Regions from separate parts of the Bacillus sp. 11B20 genome, predicted to be linked through region 2. Evidence: a T-box and tRNA genes for the amino acid it is inferred to sense, from the RefSeq annotation. Region 2 holds a T-box; the other holds one or more tRNA genes.

Region 1 (6,826 bases), on a different contig from region 2:
CCCGCTTCTTGAGAAGAAACGGCCGCGCCCAAGCTGCTCAAGCGCTCTCCTTAGCTCTGGCTGAAAAATAATAATGATCGCAAGGAATCCCCACGTAATCGCTTGATCCATCAGCCATTGAAGTGTGTTAAGACCGAGATACGCACTTCCCATCCTGACGAGAACAATGACCACAATTCCCTTTAAAAGCTGAACCGCTTTTGTTCCGCGGATGACCATCATTAATTTATATATCACATACCAAACAACGAGAATATCAACAGCATTACCGAGGTACTGCAAAAAAGGAATATCCCCTAAAGCCATTTCCTCGTCCTCCAGAATTTTCAGTTATTCTTCGTTTGATGCATTTTTTAATATAAAAAGAGCCTATGTATCAATACATAGCGTGGCTATTATACCACATTTTGTTTCAGCAAGGAAAATAGTTGCCATATCTGGCTGACTTGTTAGTATGCGTGAATCTCACAAATGTATAGAAAAAGAGCAGCCCCCCTTAGAGACTGCTCTTAAGCCGATTGAGTTACTTTTGCTCCTCTGGCCCAATGACCCGCATCACGTTTTGTGCTGTTGATTTCATTTTGTACCAGATCCAATCAAACACTTCATTAATTTCATTAATTTGACCAGTGACTTGTCCGGCAGAAGCAGTCAACTGTTCCCCATTGACGACGGTGACATTTCCATCAACCTTGCCTTCTACAATCAACTTGCCATTTTTGACAGTGACATCACCCTTTACGGTTTCCCCTTTAGGTACGGTCACTGTATCATTTTCAACGACGAGATTCGGCTGCTTTGACACACTGAAATTATGATCGGTATTCCAGCTCGTGAACAGACTACCTCCCATTAAAATGAGAAAGAGGGCAGCGGCTACCATCAGCGGGTGAGCTTTGATCCATCTTTGAACCGACACACGCTTTTTCTCCTTTGGAAGACCTGCCATCACCTTTGCAGTGAAATCAGATGGTGCTTCTATATGAGATGTACTCTGCACTAGCGCGATGGATTTCTCAATTTGTTGAAAATGAGTACGGCACTCCTCACACGATTGCAGATGGCTTTTTAATTCTTTTTCGTCTTGGGGCTCAATGTCCCCGTCTAAATACTGATGCATAAGCTGGACGATTCTATCCTGACAGCTCATCAAAATCACCTCACTCAAAGGTCTCTCAACTGTTTCCGGAGAGCCTCTCTACCCCTGTGTATTCTCGTTTTCACCGTACCAACTGGTATATTCAGAATCTCACTAATCTCTTTTAACGAGAGTTCATCAATATACTTTAATACGATGACCGAACGATATTTGTCGGGTAATCTTAGAATTTTTTGCTGAATGGTACTCGATAATTCAAGAGACACCACCTCATCCTCTGGCAAAATGCCATCAGCAGCAATTTGAGAATACATATTTAATCCTTCTGTTCCTGCCACCTCTGCATCTAAATAGTAATCCGGCTTTTTTTTGCGAATACGGTCGATGGTCAGGTTGGTTGCAATGCGGTACAGCCACGTGGAAAACTTACGATTCACATCAAAGCTTTCGATATTCACATAAGCACGAATAAACGCCTCCTGCGCAATATCCTCCGCTTCATGTGCATTCCCAAGCATACGGTAGCACAGCTGATAAATTTTGTCTTTATACAGGTCTACGATGTCTGCAAATGCGTTCTGGTCGCCTTTTTTCACTTGCTTAATTCTCTTTTTAATCATTGTGTCCATAGTATATTCAACCTCTGCCTTCACCGGTCTTTATGTATACGAACCTCTTTCCAAAAGGTTTCATTCTCCTCTAAAAAATAGTGTAACAAATTTTTGACAGTGTGTTACGCTTATCAACCGGTAAAAACCTTAACATATCCTTAAATTTTCCCAAAACAAAAAAGAACGGGAACAAGTCCCGCTCTACAATAGCTTTTCACCCATTAACGAACCAATTAATGCCACAGCAGCTTCTGCTGTTTTGTTTTTCTCATCTAAAACCGGATTTACTTCAACAAATTCAGCAGACGTTAAAATACCCGCCTCCTCTAAAAGCTCCATTGCAAGATGACTCTCCCGGTAACTAATGCCGCCTGCTACCGGAGTGCCTACACCAGGGCATTCTGCTGGGTCTAGCCCGTCTAAATCAAGCGACAGATGGACACCATCTGTTCTTTCCCTTAGATACGCAATAGCTTCCTCCATCACCCTTGTCATTCCTAAACGATCAATTTCATGCATCGTATAGACTTTAATGCCTTTCTCTCGAATCAATGCCCGCTCTCCTTCATCTAAGGATCGAGCACCAATTATAACGACATTTTCAGGCTTCAATTTAGGCGAATAACCGCCAATGTTTGTTAAATCAGCATGCCCAAAACCAAGACTGACAGCAAGCGGCATGCCATGAATATTTCCAGAAGGAGAGGTTTCCTCCGTATTTAAATCACCATGCGCATCGTACCAAATGACTCCTAAGTTTTCATAATGCTTGGCTACCCCAGCAAGTGTGCCAATCGCAATGCTGTGATCACCACCTAAAATGAGCGGAAACGAACCTGATTGCACAATACTGTCAACCTTCTCAGCAAGCAGCTGATTCGCACCAGCATTCTCCGTTAAATTTTTTAGCTTTTCACTTGTATATAAACCTTTCTCATCATCTCTTTGTTCAACTGGAATATCTCCTAGATCCTCCACATCAAATGAGAGCGTTTCCAATTTTTCTTTTACGCCTGCACAACGAATCGCACTCGGCCCCATATCGACGCCCCTTCTCGTTTGCCCCAAGTCCATCGGAACTCCAACAATCGTGACCTTCTTTTGCTCTCCCATATGTACATCCCCTTTCCGTTCATGCTTATATTTTACTTTCTTGATCCCTTCTGACTCAACTCAACAACATTTTGAATAGTTATACATTCTCTCTGCCAACATAAAAAAAGACACCTTTCTGAAAAAGGTGTCTTAACTGGGCTAGCTGGATTCGAACCAACGCATGACGGAGTCAAAGTCCGTTGCCTTACCGCTTGGCTATAGCCCAAAAATGGTGGAGGGGGACGGATTCGAACCGCCGAACCCGGAGGGAGCGGATTTACAGTCCGCCGCGTTTAGCCACTTCGCTACCCCTCCACATATGGAATTGATAAAGATAAAACAGTGCCGGCAAGAGGACTTGAACCCCCAACCTACTGATTACAAGTCAGTTGCTCTACCAGTTGAGCTACACCGGCATATGGTGGAGGATGACGGGCTCGAACCGCCGACCCTCTGCTTGTAAGGCAGATGCTCTCCCAGCTGAGCTAATCCTCCACATCATGGTGACCCGTACGGGATTCGAACCCGTGTTACCGCCGTGAAAGGGCGGTGTCTTAACCGCTTGACCAACGGGCCAGTTTGTCAAGTTTGTTGTTTCCGTGAAGCTGACAAAAGTTATTATATACAGGTTGTCCCCCTTTTGTAAAGGGGATTTTTATTTTTTTTATTTTCTAACTATTTACTCCCTATTTAATCAACATTTTAACTGAAATATAATTTCAATATTCAAATATAATATTGAAATTTCATATCATACTCAATATACTGAAAATGAAGAAATAAGGAGGTATGTCACATGCAGCCATCTCAACTGCGTTCTTTGACAACAGAATCAAGAAACCCCAACACAATGGGAATTTCTCAAGCAGATCCGCTTGAAATACTCCAGATGATTAATGAAGAAGATAGGAAGGTCGCTCAAGCAGTCAACCTTGTACTTCCCCATGTCAAAACAGCAAGTGACTTTGCCTATGAATCCATCTCAAATGGAGGCAGACTCGTTTATTTAGGCGCCGGAACGAGCGGCAGAATTGGCGTAATGGATGCTGTCGAATGTCCCCCAACCTATAGCGTCTCACCTGATGTCATTGTAGGCATCATGGCAGGCGGAGACTCAGCTTTTTCTCAAGCTGCCGAAGATGTGGAAGACAGTGAAGAAGCCGGCAAACAGGATTTAATACACATCAATCTCACATCAAAAGATACAGTCGTCGGAATTGCCGCAAGCGGCAGGACACCTTATATCATCGGCGCTTTAAACTATGCAAAGTCAATTGGAGCTAAAACAGTCGCACTTAGCTGCAATAAACAAGCAGAAATTAGCGAGCTTGCAGATTGCGCCATTGAGGTCATTGTAGGACCAGAAGCCATCACTGGGTCAACAAGAATGAAAGCCGCATCCGCTCATAAAATGATTTTAAATATGCTTTCCACCTCAGTCATGATCAGACAAGGCAAAGTATATGAAAACCTGATGGTTGATGTAAAAGTCAGCAATCATAAATTAAAAGAACGCGCCATCACCATCATTCAACATGTGACAAATGCTTCCTACGAACAAGCCGTAAAGACTCTTGAAGCAGCAGACTTAGAAGTCAAAACTGCCATCGTCATGCTCCAAACAAACACAGACAAGAAAACAGCCAAAGATTTACTGAGCAAAACGAATGGCCACATCGACAAAGCGATCTCACGTTATCAATCCTAAAGGAGGCAGAGCTCATGTCAGCAGGTGGACTTACCCTACTACACACAATCAAATCAAAGCTCCCCCAATCTGAAAAAATCATTGCAGACTATATCCTTGCCCATCCTGACAAAGTCATTAAAAGTACAGTACATGAAATCAGTCAGGCAGCCGGCGCAAGCAGCTCTGCAGTCATCCGACTTTGTAAATCTCTCGGGCTGGATGGCTATCAAGATTTAAAAATGCGGATCGCTGGAGACTTGATGCATGACGATAAACAAGGCTACAGAGATATCGAACAAGATGAACCGCTTCAATCCATTATTCAAAAAACAGCAGGAAACTCGATTCAATCGATTAAGGACACCGCTTCTATTTTAAATGCAGATGCTTTAGAAAAGGCTGTTCAATTACTGCTGAATGCAAACCAAATTCATTTTATCGGTGTTGGTGCATCTGGTATCGTCGCAGCTGATGCCCAGCAGAAATTTCTCAGAATTAACTATGCAGCGACAGCCTTCACTGACATGCACATTGCATCTACGGTCATCGCAAATGCAGGAGAGAATGACATTGTGTTTGGTATCTCCTTTTCAGGAGAAACGTTAGACATCATTCAAGCCCTTCAGCTCGCAAAAGACAATCAAGTGAAAACAATTGCTTTAACACATCCAGGTCATACAAGCGTTTCTGCTTTATGTGATGTTCACCTATCGACGTCCGGTTCCAATGAAGCACCTTTTCGCAGTGCTGCCACTTCCTCTAGAATGGCACAGCTCTACTTAATTGATGTCTTGTTCCTCAGTTTAGCTTCTCGTCAATATGAAGAGACAGCGCAATATATTGACAAGACAAGGCATGCCATCCGCTCCATGAAACGAAAAACAAAGGGGGATTCAACATGAGTCATCAAAAGAAATATCAGCAGTTGGCGAAAGACATTCTTTCACTCTGTGGTGGTTCTGAAAATATCTCTTCCCATACACATTGTATGACACGTCTTCGAATTACACCGATCGAAAATGAAAAAGTTCACATCACAGCAATCAAAGAACTCGATGGCGTCATTGGCGTCGTCGAAGCAGAAACGCTTCAAATCATTTTAGGCACTGGTGTTGTCAACCAAGTATCAAGTGCGTTTGAACAGCTTCTAAATGCGTCTGACTCTTATGATTTAAACAACGAAGCACAAAAAAACAAGCAAGCCATTTCACAAAAAAACCGCACACCGTTCAAGCTGTTCTTACGGCGGATTGCCAGCATTTTTATTCCAATCATTCCGGCACTTGTTGCTTCAGGTCTTATTACTGGGATTACAAAAGCGATCGTGCAAGCAGGCTGGCTTGACGAAAAATCTCAAGCCGCAGTTATTTTAACAGTTATAGGTTCTGGCCTTTTCGCCTACCTAGGGATATTAGTCGGAACAAACGCCGCAAAGGAATTTGGAGGCTCTCCTGCATTAGGCGCATTAGCTGGTATTCTCATTATTAACCCAGCCTCCGCAGACATTATGTTATTTGGCACAAATATTCTACCAGGCAGAGGCGGACTCATCGGTGTTCTTCTAGCCGCCATCTTTATGGCACTTGTGGAAACCCGAATTAGACGCTTCGTCCCGCAATCTCTTGATATCATCGTCACACCAACCATCACACTACTCATTACAGGCATTTTCACGTATGTTGTCTTCATGCCAGTCGGCGGATTTATATCTGATGCCATCACCTCAGGACTGACTTACCTATTAAATATGGGCGGAATCTTCGCAGGATTTGTTCTTGGTGCGACCTTCCTTCCACTTGTTGTAACAGGACTTCATCAAGGGCTGACACCGATTCATATGGAACTCATCAATTCAATTGGAGATGACCCGCTTCTGCCAATTCTCGCTATGGGCGGTGCAGGACAGGTAGGCGCTGCATTCGCCATTTATATGAAAACAAAAAAGAAAAAGCTCAAAAGAGCCATTGCTGGTGGACTTCCTTCTGGGATGCTGGGCATTGGTGAACCACTCATTTTCGGTGTCACACTCCCGCTAGGACGACCATTTCTCACCGCTTGTCTTGGTGCAGGAATCGGCGGCGCATTTCAAGCCTACTTCCAAATCGCGACGAAAGCCATCGGTGTATCCGGTCTTCCATTAACCTTTATTGTTCACACACATCAAATGCTTCTATACTTAATTGGACTATTTATCGCATATGTTGCTGGATTTTTCTTCACATACTTATTTGGATTTCATGATGATATGGCTGTTGAATTCGAGGATCACAATCAATAAGGAGGTCTAGACCTTGAAGAAATGTTTTCTTTTAATCACATGTCTGCTCATGC
Region 2 (6,826 bases):
TTTTTGATGAGGTCATGACAGGCTTCCGTGTGGATTATCACTGCGCGCAAGGTTATTTTGGCATCACACCTGATCTGACGTGTCTTGGTAAAGTCATTGGAGGCGGTCTTCCGGTCGGTGCTTATGGCGGAAGAGCGGATATTATGAGACAAATTGCGCCAAGTGGTCCAATTTATCAAGCAGGAACGTTATCTGGTAACCCTCTTGCGATGACAGCAGGCTTAGAAACTCTAAAACAGCTGACACCTGAGTCTTATGAAGAGTTTAAACGAAAAGGTGACCGTTTAGAAGAAGGTATTTCGAAAGCAGCAAAAGCATACGGAATTCCATTAACGTTTAACCGTGCAGGTTCCATGATCGGATTCTTCTTTACAAATGAAGAAGTGATCAATTATGACAAAGCGAAAACAGCTGATCTCGCTTTATTTGCTGAATTTTACAAGGAAATGGCCGATCACGGCATTTTCCTCCCGCCATCTCAATTTGAAGGACTATTCCTGTCAACAGCTCATACAGATGAAGACATCGAATATACAATTGAGACAGTGGAAAAGGTTTTTCAAAAACTACGTCGATAAAACAAAAGCCGATATGGAGACATATCGGCTTTAGATTGTTGACAAAGGCTAAAATGATCTTGATTTTAGCCCTTTGTCTTTTTTCAGCGTGATAGAAAACCTTTGCAGTCTAGGAAAGACGAGCAGCGGAGCGGAGCGAATTTGACATTCGTGAGCACCGGAGCGCAGGACTGACAACGAATGCGAGGGTTTGTCTACACGCTGAGCCGATATGGAGACATATCGGCTTTTTGCGTTGGAGAAAACCAATCATATTTTCACTTCCTCCCACATACAACTGTATTGACATCTAATTTTATTTTTTAAGGATTAGATGAAAGGAGGACACCGACTTGTCTCAAAATAATCGATTACAGTTTTCGGTAGAAGAATCCATTTATTTCAAAAGCGGACAGGAAGTCAGTGAGCTGCTGTCAATTTCTCTCGACCCTGACATTCTCGTTCAAGAAGTGAATGATTATGTTTCCATTAGAGGTTCACTCGAGCTAACAGGAGAATACAACATAAATCAAGAGGAGCTATTGGGTGAATTGAGTTCCTTTCCAACATACAGGGAAGCAGATGAGGTAAAGGTAAGAGAAGACGGAACGGCGGAGCTTCTGCATCAATTTCCAGTCGATATCACCATTCCGAAGAACAAAATTAGTCATTTAAATGATGTGTTTGTGTTTATTGATGCGTTTGATTACCAGCTGACAGAGAATCGTTTGCTTACCATTCAGGCTGATTTAGCCATTGAGGGCTTGTTAGACGAGGAAACGCCTCAAGCGCCTGTAGAGGAGCCGTATGAATTTGTCCATCGTCCTGAAGAGGATTATGGCGATATGGCTTACGATTATCAGTTGCAGCCGGAACAAGAAGAACAAAAAGAGCTGCAAGGCGAAGAACATGAGGATGATGAGAAGCAGCCTGTATTCCAACATGACACGCGCGCCGAGCAAGAGGAGCAGGAAGATCAAGAAGAAGAGGAAGAAGAAATTGAGATAGAACTGGTGAACAGGGAAGTAGAGGAAGTGTCCGAAGAACCGGAAGAACCAGAAGAACAAGAAGAGGCGGAACAGCCGAATAACCAAGAAGAAGCTGTGGCGCTTGGCTATCGATCCATCCCTGAAGCTCACGTGCAGGAACCGCCATTTTTTGAACCGCCTAAGCTTTTAGAAGAAGAGGAGCGGGAGGATACATTCTTTGAAGTGGAAGTGAGAAAAGATCCGGAAGCTGCAGAAGAGCAGGAAGAAACGGTACAGTCGTATCCGGCATTTGAAGCACCTGCTTATCAAGTGGAATCTGAGCAAGAGGAGCATGATGACGAATATCAGCTCGGGCGGTTATATGAACGGGAAGCACCTAAAATATATGAGTCAGCTCAAGAAGAAGAGGAGCTTGAAGAAGACGTGAGAGAAACGTCTGGCAGTGAGAACTCTCTTTATTTAACAAAGCTGTTCGCTAAGCAGGAGGAGGAAGATTTTTCTCGCATGAAAATATGTATAGTTCAGCAAGAAGATACGGTCGATCGTATTTGTGAGAGATATCAATTGAATGTGCAGCAGCTTCTTCGCACAAACTCATTATCGATTGATGCGGAGCTTGAGGAAGGGCAGATTCTTTATATTCCTGAATATCAAAAAAGCAACGCATAGCAAGCGATGACTGACCGAGAAAATGTGGTGAGTGAACGTGGATGAAATCCAATCTGTCTTATACGAATACGGACTTGAGGCTGAATATATTGAACCTGTCAGTCCTGTTGTCATCAAGGTATATACAAAGCAGGGTGTATTTGCCCTGAAGCAAGTAAAAGCCAGCCGGCATATGCAATTTACAGAACAAATGCTTGAACTAGAATCAAAGGGCTATCGCTCCTTTGTTCCGATTTATCGGACGAAGAGCGGTTCCTTTTTCTCAAGTCATCGGGAAAGCCAGTATGCATACTATCTGATGCCGTGGCTGACGAATGAAAAGAGAGAAGAGCAGGACGATAAGCACGAATATTTATTTCAAGAGATTGCAAGACTTCATAAGCGGACTGAAGTCATGATGGATATCACAGAGCAAGAGATAGAAGCGCATTACACCCAAATCAAGACCAAATGGGAAACAGAGAAAGACATGTATGAACGATTCATAGAGCGGGCAGAACAAACGTGGTATATGTCGCCATTTGAGCTGGCCGCTGCTATGTATTTTTCAGAGGCGATGTCTGCCAGCGAATTTGCGCTTGAGCGTTTAGAAGATTGGCATGAAGAAATGAAAGACAAAGAGACAACGCGTGTTGTGCTAAATCATGGACAGCTATCGATCCATCATTTTTTGTATAATGATGTAGGAACAGGACATTTCACCAATTTCGAGCGGTCTAAAAAAGCCGCCCCCATCTATGATCTTCTGACCTATTACTTTCGAACATTCAAAACCTATCCCACGTCTTGTCCTGAATGCACTTCTTTGTTTTATACGTATCAAAAAGGAAACCCTCTTCGGGAGGAAGAACTGCATTTGTTCCTAAGCTACCTTGCTTATCCGCAAGGGCTGTTTGATACAGTAAAAGCCTATGAAGCAGGCGAGCAGGATGAAATGGAAAGCTGTCAGCAGCTGTTAAGAGCGTATTGGCAGATGAAAAATTCTGAGCCGACCGTCATGAAGATTCATGAGATTGAGCAGGCTAGACGGCTTGAAGAAGAACAAAGTGCCTCGTCATCAGCGGAATGACGAGGTTATGCTGCGTTGGCTTTATATGGGCAGGTACATAAGCATGAGTTTTTAAAACCAATCAAGATGAAAGGCACAGGCGAGAAAAATAAGAATACCTAGAATGAGGACGTCAAATGTTGTAGGGAAAATGATCGTACGAAATCCTTGAAATATAGCAATCGGGAGAACGACTTGGGAGGCAACTGCCCGAATTTGTCTCAGCCAGGGGGGGAGTGTGTAAGGATTGATCTTCTTCAAATCAAACGCCCTCCTTCTTCATTTTGTTATTATCATATGGGCAAAAGGGCGAAGGGTGCCTGCCCAATTTGTATAAAGAAGAAGAAAAGCGGAAAAGATGATTGACGAAAACAAAAGGCATTTAGTAATATTAATAAAAGATGAGTATGTGCTGATGAACGTGATATATCGTAAGCGTGGATCAGGAAGAGTACGAGCAAGACCCTAAAGAGAGGGAAGCCAAGAGCTGAGAGGTTTCCTAGGATGTACTTGTTTGGAAGGTCGCCTGTGAGCTTAATTTCTTGAATGAACAAGTAGAGAAATTCGGGAGAACCCCGTTATCCTTTAGAGTGTATGGGACACGTGTATGTGTCTCGTGAAAAAAGGTGGTACCGCGAAAAAGCTTTTTCGTCCTTTTATAAGGATGGAAAGGCTTTTTTTATGTTTCATCAGCAGAAAAAATGTGGAGGTTACACAAATGGGAACAAATAATCAAGAAATGCCAACAAAGTACGATCCTAATGCGATTGAAAAAGACCGCTATACGTACTGGCTTGAAGGGAAATTCTTCGAAGCACAAAATGACAAAACGAAAGATCCATATACAGTCGTCATTCCTCCACCAAACGTGACAGGAAAACTGCACCTTGGGCATGCATGGGACTCTACACTCCAAGACATCGTGACACGTATGAAACGGATGCAGGGCTATGACGTTCTTTGGCTTCCAGGTATGGACCATGCCGGTATTGCGACTCAAGCAAAAGTCGAGGCAAAGCTTCGCGAAGAAGGCGTAAGCCGGTATGACCTTGGCCGAGAGAAATTTGTGGAAGAAACGTGGAAGTGGAAAGAAGAATATGCAGATTTTATTCGCAGCCAGTGGGCGAAAATGGGTCTTGGTCTCGATTACTCCCGTGAACGTTTTACTTTAGATGAAGGTCTGAATAAAGCCGTTCGCCAAGTGTTTGTTCAATTGTACGAAAAAGGGCTTATTTATCGCGGAGAGTACATCATTAACTGGGATCCAGCAACGAAAACGGCACTTTCTGATATTGAAGTGATTTATAAGGATGTTCAAGGTGCGTTTTATCACTTGAGATATCCGCTTTCAGATGGCACGGGTTCAATTGAAATTGCGACAACAAGACCTGAAACAATGCTGGGAGATACAGCCGTAGCCGTACACCCTGATGACGAGCGCTATCAGCATCTAATTGGAAAAACAGTGGTTTTACCAATTACAGGCCGTGAGATTCCAATCGTCGGTGATGACTATGTTGATATGGAGTTTGGTTCAGGTGCTGTGAAAATTACACCTGCTCATGACCCGAATGACTTTGAGCTTGGAAACCGCCACGGGCTAGAGCGTATTCTTGTCATGAATGAAGATGGCACAATGAATGCGAATGCCCTGCAATATAAAGGAATGGACCGTTTTGAATGCCGCAAACAGCTTGTGAAGGATTTACAAGAAGAAGGCATTTTGTTCAAAATTGAGGACCACATGCATTCAGTTGGTCATAGTGAGCGAAGTGGAGCTGTCGTTGAACCGTATTTATCAACACAATGGTTTGTGAAAATGCAGCCGCTGGCAGACGAAGCCATTCATCTGCAAAAAGGTGACGACCAAGTTCAATTTGTTCCAGACCGATTTGAAAAGACATATTTACATTGGATGGAAAATATCCGTGACTGGTGTATTTCTCGTCAGCTATGGTGGGGACACCGTATTCCGGCTTGGTATCATAAAGAAACGAAAGAAGTATACGTTGGACTTGAAGCTCCAGAAGATATTGAGAACTGGGAACAGGATAACGATGTACTTGATACATGGTTCAGTTCAGCGCTTTGGCCGTTTTCTACAATGGGCTGGCCGGATGCAGACAGTGAAGACTTCAAGCGCTACTATCCAACCAATCTGCTTGTAACTGGCTATGACATTATTTTCTTCTGGGTATCCCGCATGATCTTCCAAGGTCTTGAATTCACAGGAGAAAAACCGTTTAAAGATGTCCTCATTCATGGGCTTATCCGCGACGAACAAGGGCGTAAAATGAGTAAGTCGCTCGGCAACGGAATTGATCCAATGGAGGTCATCGACAAGTACGGTGCGGATTCATTAAGATATTTCTTAGCGACTGGAAGCTCACCAGGTCAGGATCTTCGTTTTAGTTTTGAAAAGGTTGAATCCACTTGGAACTTTGCGAACAAAATTTGGAACGCATCCCGTTTTGCTTTAATGAATATGGATGGTTTAACGTATGATGAGCTTGATTTAACAGGAGAAAAATCAGTTGCTGACCAATGGATTTTAACACGCTTAAATGAAACAATTGAAAGTGTCACACAGCTTGCTGACAAGTATGAATTCGGTGAAGTGGGCAGACATTTATACAACTTCATTTGGGATGATTTCTGTGATTGGTACATTGAAATGGCGAAACTTCCGCTTTATGGAGAAGACGAAGCAGCGAAGAAAACGACTCGTTCGATCCTTGCGTATGTATTAGATCAAACGATGAGACTTTTACATCCGTTTATGCCGTTCTTAACAGAAGAAATCTGGCAGCATCTACCGCATGAAGGTGAGTCCATTACTGTTGCGGCATGGCCTGAAGTGAAGCCGGAGCTTTCCAACGAACAAGCTTCTGCTGATATGAAGCTGCTTGTGGAACTCATTCGCTCTGTTCGTAACATTCGCAGTGAAGTGAACACGCCAATGAGCAAACAAGTTGAACTTTACATTAAAGCCTCTACATCTGATGTGCAGGAACGCTTAGAGAAAAACCGTTCATATATTGAGCGCTTCACGAACCCAAGTGTTCTTGAAATTGGCACGGATATCCCAGCAAGTGATAAAGCGATGACGGCTGTTATTTCTGGAGCAGAACTCATTCTGCCGCTTGAGGGCTTAATCAACTTAGATGAAGAAATTGCTCGTCTGCAAAAAGAGCTTGATAAGCTGACAAAAGAAGTGGAACGAGTACAGAAAAAGCTTGGCAACGAAGGCTTTATGAAAAAAGCGCCTGAAAGTGTCGTAGAAGAAGAGCGTGCGAAAGAACGTGATTATGTCGCAAAACGCGAGGCTGTTCAAAAGCGTATTGAAGAGCTGAAAGCATAAGGTTGAAAAGACGGCTCCTAATGAAATGGAGTCGTCTTTTTTGAAAATTTCGTATGAAATGAGAGATGACATTGTTTACAACCTATCATGAAGCCATTGATTGGATTCACAGCAGACTGGCCTTTGGTGTAAAACCGGGTCTTGAAAGAATGAAATGGCTGATGAACAGACTAGGAAATCCGGAACAAAGCATAAAAGCAGT

Evidence for each region. A T-box is a leader RNA that pairs with one kind of tRNA and senses whether it is charged. The one in region 2 lies ahead of ACN6NB_RS12550 (valine--tRNA ligase), so its partner is inferred to be a tRNA-Val.
Region 1: it encodes a tRNA-Val, which carries the amino acid that the T-box ahead of ACN6NB_RS12550 (valine--tRNA ligase) is inferred to sense. The anticodon was not compared.

What each region holds. Positions count from the first base shown of each region.
Region 1 covers NZ_JBLZWZ010000005.1:7,691-14,516, reverse strand. Annotated here, with positions in the region: gene cdaA (diadenylate cyclase CdaA) at 1-306, opposite strand, end outside; gene rsiW (anti-sigma-W factor RsiW) at 524-1,150, opposite strand; gene sigW (RNA polymerase sigma factor SigW) at 1,165-1,728, opposite strand; gene rocF (arginase) at 1,912-2,823, opposite strand; tRNA gene ACN6NB_RS00905 (tRNA-Gln) at 2,960-3,031, opposite strand; tRNA gene ACN6NB_RS00900 (tRNA-Tyr) at 3,036-3,120, opposite strand; tRNA gene ACN6NB_RS00895 (tRNA-Thr) at 3,149-3,221, opposite strand; tRNA gene ACN6NB_RS00890 (tRNA-Val) at 3,225-3,300, opposite strand; tRNA gene ACN6NB_RS00885 (tRNA-Glu) at 3,307-3,381, opposite strand; gene murQ (N-acetylmuramic acid 6-phosphate etherase) at 3,602-4,513, shown strand; gene ACN6NB_RS00875 (MurR/RpiR family transcriptional regulator) at 4,528-5,397, shown strand; gene ACN6NB_RS00870 (PTS transporter subunit EIIC) at 5,394-6,773, shown strand; gene pbp4b (penicillin binding protein PBP4B) at 6,787-6,826, shown strand, end outside.
Region 2 covers NZ_JBLZWZ010000008.1:611,842-618,667, reverse strand. Annotated here, with positions in the region: gene hemL (glutamate-1-semialdehyde 2,1-aminomutase) at 1-578, shown strand, start outside; gene ACN6NB_RS12565 (LysM peptidoglycan-binding domain-containing protein) at 911-2,215, shown strand; gene ysxE (spore coat protein YsxE) at 2,253-3,284, shown strand; gene ACN6NB_RS12555 (hypothetical protein) at 3,336-3,524, opposite strand; T-box leader at 3,693-3,922, shown strand; gene ACN6NB_RS12550 (valine--tRNA ligase) at 3,982-6,624, shown strand; gene ACN6NB_RS12545 (bifunctional folylpolyglutamate synthase/dihydrofolate synthase) at 6,690-6,826, shown strand, end outside.